DNA from 2 places in the Lysinibacillus sp. fls2-241-R2A-57 genome. Region 2 is predicted to be linked to the other one. Evidence: predicted binding sites of a transcription regulator. Region 2 holds the regulator's gene; the other holds the start of a gene.
What was found. Region 2 encodes LexA, which represses DNA repair genes until DNA is damaged. Its sites were predicted from a motif close to CGAACATATGTTCG; they were not measured.
Positions count from the first base shown of each region.

Region 1: a site for LexA is predicted at 2,096-2,109, ahead of parE (DNA topoisomerase IV subunit B). Genes of this name have one in related genera too.

Region 1 covers NZ_JARVRU010000016.1:67,726-71,158, forward strand. Annotated here, with positions in the region: gene parC (DNA topoisomerase IV subunit A) at 1-103, opposite strand, end outside; gene parE (DNA topoisomerase IV subunit B) at 100-2,076, opposite strand; gene plsY (glycerol-3-phosphate 1-O-acyltransferase PlsY) at 2,715-3,317, shown strand; gene QRN68_RS03280 (HesB/YadR/YfhF family protein) at 3,337-3,433, shown strand, end outside.
Region 2 covers NZ_JARVRU010000002.1:15,909-19,341, forward strand. Annotated here, with positions in the region: gene QRN68_RS00165 (GNAT family N-acetyltransferase) at 1-260, shown strand, start outside; gene QRN68_RS00170 (YneB family resolvase-like protein) at 387-1,049, opposite strand; gene yneA (cell division suppressor protein YneA) at 1,046-1,360, opposite strand; gene lexA (transcriptional repressor LexA) at 1,522-2,139, shown strand; gene QRN68_RS00185 (gamma-glutamyl-gamma-aminobutyrate hydrolase family protein) at 2,384-3,106, opposite strand; gene QRN68_RS00190 (prepilin peptidase) at 3,141-3,433, opposite strand, start outside.

The DNA.
Region 1 (3,433 bases), on a different contig from region 2:
CAGGCAACGCGCGGTCTTGAATAATATATTTACTATAGCGACCAAAGCGGTCACCCATTACTTCTTCTAAAGGTAAATCTTGAAACTTTTCTGTACTACTCATGCTTGGTCCTCCTCTTGTTGGATGAATTCATTATCTAAAATATTTGAATCATCCTCCATACCGAAGTCTACATTCGCTTCGATCCATTTACGACGCGGCTCTACTTTATCGCCCATTAATGTTGTGACACGTCTTTCAGCGCGTGCACCATCCTCAATCGTTACACGAATTAATGTACGCGTTTCTGGGTTCATCGTCGTATCCCACAGCTGGTCAGCATTCATCTCACCAAGACCTTTATAGCGCTGTAATATGTAACCCTTTCCAACTTTTTTAATGGCCGCTTGTAAATCATTTTCGGTCCAAGCATATTCAATGACTTCTTTTTTACCTGTGCCTCTAGATATTTTATAAAGTGGTGGTAATGCGATAAATACCTTTCCTGCTTCAATTAATGGTCGCATATAACGATAGAAGAACGTTAGTAGCAACACTTGAATATGCGCTCCGTCAGTATCCGCATCGGTCATAATAACGACTTTATCATAGGAAGAATCCTCGACAGAGAAATCTGTTCCAACGCCTGCACCAATGGCATGAATGATCGTTGAAATCTCTTCATTTTTCATAATGTCCTGAAGCTTTGCCTTTTCCGTATTAATAACTTTACCACGCAATGGTAAAATCGCTTGGAACGTACGATCTCGCCCTTGTTTAGCAGAGCCTCCTGCAGAATCACCTTCGACTAAATACAGCTCGTTTTTCGCAGCATTTCGAGATTGTGCTGGTGTTAGTTTTCCAGAAAGAATCGTACTGCCTTTTTTGCTTTTCTTGCCGTTTCGTGCATCTTCACGAGCTTTACGAGCTGCTTCACGCACTTGCTGCGCACGAATAGCTTTACGCACAAGAGATGCAGACAATTCAGCATTTTCCTCCAGCACATATAAAATTTGCTCCGAAACAACACTATCTACCGCCGAACGAGCCTCACTCGTCCCGAGCTTACCCTTCGTTTGGCCTTCGAATTGTAGTAAATGCTCTGGAATACGAACAGAAACAATCGCCGCTAAACCTTCTCGAATGTCTGTTCCTTCCAAATTTTTATCTTTATCTTTTAACAGACCAATTTTTCGTGCATATTCATTGAAAACACGTGTTAACGCTGCTTTGGCGCCTGTTTCATGTGTCCCACCATCGCGCGTACGTACATTGTTAACGAATGAAAGAATTGTTTCTGAATAGCCGTCGTTGTACTGGAAGGCGAATTCTACTTCAATTTCGTCTTGAATCCCTTCCACATACTTTACAGGATGAAGTACATCTTTTTCTTCATTCAAATACGCAACGAAAGCTTCAATGCCGTTCTCGTAAAAGAAAACATCACCTTTGCCTTCCTCGCGTTCATCGATTAACTCAATTTTTAAGCCTTTTAATAAAAATGCTGACTCACGTAAACGTTCTGCAAGCGTATCATAATTGTATTTTGTTACAGAGAAAATCGTGTCATCTGGTAGAAAATGGACAAGTGTTCCTGTTTGTTTCGTTTTTCCAATTTGTTCAAGCGTTGTAACTGGATGACCACCGTTTTCAAAACGTTGTCGATACTTATTGCCGTCGCGGTGAATCGTTACTTCTAAAAAAGTTGATAAAGCATTTACAACTGAAGAACCTACACCATGTAAGCCACCGCTCGTTTTATAGCCGCCTTGTCCGAATTTACCACCAGCATGTAAGACCGTAAAGATAATTTCAGGAGTTGGTTTACCCATCTTATGCATCCCTGTAGGCATTCCACGGCCGAAGTCTCGAACGCTGATACTTTGATCTTTATGAATAGTGACAATGATATGAGAACCAAAGCCAGCCAGTGCTTCATCCACCGCATTATCTACGATTTCATAAACTAGGTGATGAAGTCCACGGCCATCTGTAGAACCGATATACATGCCGGGTCGTTTCCGTACCGCTTCTAATCCTTCTAATACTTGAATGGCGTCATCATTATAGACGCTTGGTGACTGTTTATTCGCCAAAAAATTCCCCTCCAAAAAACAAACGCATGTTCTATTTATGTTCTCTTCCTAATAATAATAGCATTTCCTGTCAATAGCTAGTGACAGGCCCAAAAAAATTTTAAAATTTCCTCACAGCTTGGTCGTTTTGATCTGTTTACCAGAAGGAAAAAGAGTTGTCCTTTCCCTTAACGCATGGCACTATGCTTTAGTTGCATAAATACAACGACATATAGCTACCTTCTAGTCATTACTCTTATTCAAAATGATAACAGAAGCATTTGAATATCCACTGAAAAATATACAAGTACATAAATATAAGAATGGGTTTCTTCTGTCTAAAGAAGATTTATACTACTAGCTTATTCTAGAAATTAAAGATAGACTTCTATTCTACCAAATGAATGGATGATTGACAAAATTGCCTTTTTACCTATATTTTTAGAAAGGACTTCGGGCTGACTTGTCGAATCGTGTCAAAAAGCCTAACCTCCACTCAATATGCATATAAAAACCCTTAAAAATTATTATCTTTTGTATTGAATTCAAGATACACTAGGAAATCTCCTTCATGACATTGTAGATTAACGAGAAAAAGTGTAAAATACTTGTTACATATTATTAGTACCAAGTGATAATTAAATGAAAGGAGTCCAGCTATGTTAAATGGACTTATTATTTTATGTGCTTATCTAATCGGCTCTATACCTTCAGGATTATGGATAGGCAAAATTTTTTATAAAACAGATATTCGTGAACATGGTAGCGGGAATTTAGGGGCGACGAATACATTTCGTATTTTAGGGAAAAAAGCAGGAATAGTTGTTACAGTTATGGATGTTTTAAAAGGTACAGCAGCAGTATTACTCGTTGCACTGCCAGTATTTTCGGATGTATCAATTCACGCATTAATCCTTGGACTTGTAGCGGTTGTTGGTCATATGTTCCCTATCTTTGCGAGTTTCCGCGGTGGAAAAGCTGTGGCAACATCAGCAGGAGTCCTCTTAGGATATACATGGCCCCTATTTGTCTTACTATTTATTACTTTTTTCGTTACATTAAAACTAACGAAAATTGTCAGCTTAACTTCTATGATTGCCGCTTTAGTAGCACTAATTTATTCAATCGTTTATTATTTTGTTACAGGTGATATTGCGTTAGGTTTTTTAGTAGCATGTTTATTTAGCTTTATCATTTATCGTCACCGAGCGAATATTGGCCGCATTAAAAATGGGACCGAACCAAAGGTGAAATGGCTGTAACAAAGAGAGGAGCATACTATTGAATATTTTACTAACAGATGAAGCCCTGCAATGGTTTAAACGAGAGATGGAAGTAGAAACAGGAGATACGATTCGTTTTTATGCAAGATATGGTG
Region 2 (3,433 bases):
AAATTGGTTGGGTATTTAATCCGAACTATTACAATAATGGATATGCCTCTGAAGCTGCAGAAGCTGTACTGGACTATGGATTCAAGGAAATGAAGCTTCATAGAATTATTGCAACATGCCAGCCAGAAAATATCGGATCCTATCGAGTGATGGAAAAAATCGGTATGAGACGCGAAGGTTATTTTAAAAAATGTATTCCTAACGGAGATGAGTGGTGGGATGAATACTACTATGCTGTCTTAGATGAGGAATGGGCATAACTAGTTCTTTATACTATAGTTAATTGATTATGGTGGAATCCGCCACTTCTCTGCATTACCTCAATCTTAGCTATTTAAAGTAAAAATCAGTGGGATGACTAAGCTCCCACTGATTGATACGTCACTTTATTTGCTATTAATCTCTTGATGTTCCCGATATCTCCTATGGACAGTTGCTTTGCTTACATCAAAGCCTAGACCTCTTAGTGTTACGGCAATTTCCTCAAAAGTGAAGCCTCGGTTACGTAGCTTAATAATCTCTTCTACAGGTACATCCTTACGTTCTTGACCATTAGGATTTCCACGATTTGATAAATTGTTTTCAGGACGATAGCCATTTTCAACGGCACGACGCATGCCACGACGTATTTTAGCATTATGAATTCTGCGTTGGTACTCCTCTACGATCGCTAAAATTTCTAGGAGCATCGTATCCATTTCATTTAATTGTACAGGGCCCTCGTCTCGCATAGAAAAAACATCCGTTTCAGTTTTTTGTAATAAATGCAATACTGCCATTCTAGCATTTCCACGTCCTAAGCGTGTCTCATCCTGTACAAATAATGCTTTAACTTCTTTTTCTTTAATAAAGTCGAGCATTTCAAGTAAGCCATCACGTTCCACATCATAGCCACTATGCTTATCCCTAAAAACGTTCTTCACTTCGTAGCCCTGCTCTTTAGCATAGCGCATCAACTCCTCTTGTTGACGTTCAAGCGAGGAACTTTGTGTCTCTTTTTCTGTACTCACACGGCAATAGACAACAGCCGATTGTAGTGTATTTATCATTTTTCATTTCTCGCAATTTCAATTGAATTTATGGGTTTGGACTGGTCACCCACTACTGGAATCACTAGGGATTTACCTGCAATAATATCAACGTTTGATAATTCATTTTCTGCTTTCACAAGCTTAATCCAATCATCCGTTTTCATTTTACCAGAGTATTGTTCAGCTAACGACCATAAACTATCACCATGTTCGATTTCAATTTCAGTGTAAGTAACATTGCCTGGATCTGTTATAAAAAGATATGCTGCAAATAGTAGACTTGCCCCTAATAAAGTAGTAATATGTGGATTTTTCTTTAACCAGTTCATAATCATAACCCCTTTTAGAATATTTGTTCGGAATATATGTTCTCATAATAATGCGAACAAACGTTTTTGTCAAACACTTTTCGAACCTATGTTTGCTTAAGTGTTCGCATTCTGTTATACTACTAATAAGTAGAATGATTAGAAAAAAGAGGTGAGCAATCATGAAAAAAGTTTCGAAAAGACAAGAAGCCATATTAGAGTTCATCAAAGAAGAAGTGCGCACAAAGGGGTATCCACCATCAGTACGTGAGATTGGTGAAGCAGTTGGACTTGCTTCAAGCTCAACAGTTCATGGACATTTAGCTCGTTTAGAACAAAAGGGCTTCATTCGTCGAGACCCAACTAAACCACGGGCTATTGAAATCCTAGAGCCAGAGGATTCTATTCAAAAGCAACATGTTATACATGTCCCACTTGTTGGGAAGGTTACAGCAGGTTCTCCGATAACTGCTATTGAAAATATCGATGAGTATTTCCCACTTCCAGATATTTATGGTACAAGTGAAGATCAGTTATTTATGCTAGAAATTATGGGTGAATCAATGATTGAAGCTGGCATCTTAGATGGAGATTTAGTCATTGTTAAACAAAGAGCAACGGCTAATAATGGTGATATTGTCGTAGCAATGACTGCAGAGGATGAAGCCACTGTAAAGCGTTTCTTCAAGGAAAAAAATCATTTTCGTTTACAGCCTGAAAACGCAACAATGGAGCCGATTATCGTAGACCAAGTTTCTATTTTGGGGCAAGTTGTTGGTCTCTATCGTCGTGTACACTAAAAGCATCTCCATTTTCAAGTATTAAAAGAGGATTTTATGTTCATAAAAGAGCATATACCTCTTTTTCTTATCCATTTTTTTAATGGAACAAAACTAAAAAAGAATCCACTTTAAAATGGATTCCTTACTCTTTGCAATATCTTTAGTTAAGCCTATCCCCATAATGTAGTGTTGATTTCTTCTTGGCGTAATTGCGTTCGGATTTTGAATTGTACCCGCAAATTCATTCCTTCAATATAAAGCTTTATGCCTCTACCTTGAATTTCAAGCTTGCCTTTACAAATGCAGAGAATAATTTCTTCGATGCTTCATCTCCTGCCATAGCTAGCTCTTCTGGATGCCACTGTACGCCCAAACAAAATGGTAAATCTTCGTGTACTACCGCTTCAACGATACCATCGCTTGATTTTGCCACCACTTTCAATTTTTCCGCTACTATATTTAAGGCCTGATGATGAAATGAATTCACAGCAATTTTCTCTTCCTCAATAATCGTTGTTAATAAAGTATCAGGTGTAACATGAACATAATGTGTAGCAACGCCTCGAGCCGCTTGTTGCATGTGCTTTAATAATTTACGACTATGATATTCGCTCTCAATATCCTGATAGATCGTACCTCCAAACGCAACATTGAGCATTTGAATCCCTCGACAGATACCAAAAATCGGCATTTTCCGAATATAGGCCGCTTCAATTAAGGCAAGCTCCACTGAATCTCTTTCCGGATGAACTTTCCCTAATTTTGGTGTAGGTTCTGCACCAAAGCGAAATGGATGCACATCATGTCCACCCGAAAGTAATAATCCGTCTGTCAATGATAAAATTTGTGCTACATCCTCTTCTACGCCAAGCGGAATTATAAGTGGAATACCGCCAGCTTCAATGACACTTTTGCTGTAGGCGGCATTCAATCTTGAGGACAAATCATCCTCCGCAAAGGCCGTTATACCAATAACTGATTTCACATTATCCCCTCCAAAAATCCACAAAATTTACTACTTACCAAAATTCAAGATACCAATTCATCAACGCAGCTCCATAAAAATAGACAATGATAGCTGCTAGCGCAATAGATGGTCCAAATGGTATAGGCGTTTTCCTTCCCTGCCCGCGTACCTTTAACACCACTATCCCAACAATCATGCCAATCACGGCTGCTAAAAATAGTGTCAGAAGTGTATGTATTGTGCCAAGTACGAGACCAAGTAAAAAGAATAATTTAATATCGCCCCCGCCCATACCACCTCTTGATAAGGCAGCAATACTATATAATATGCCAAAACCTACGACAG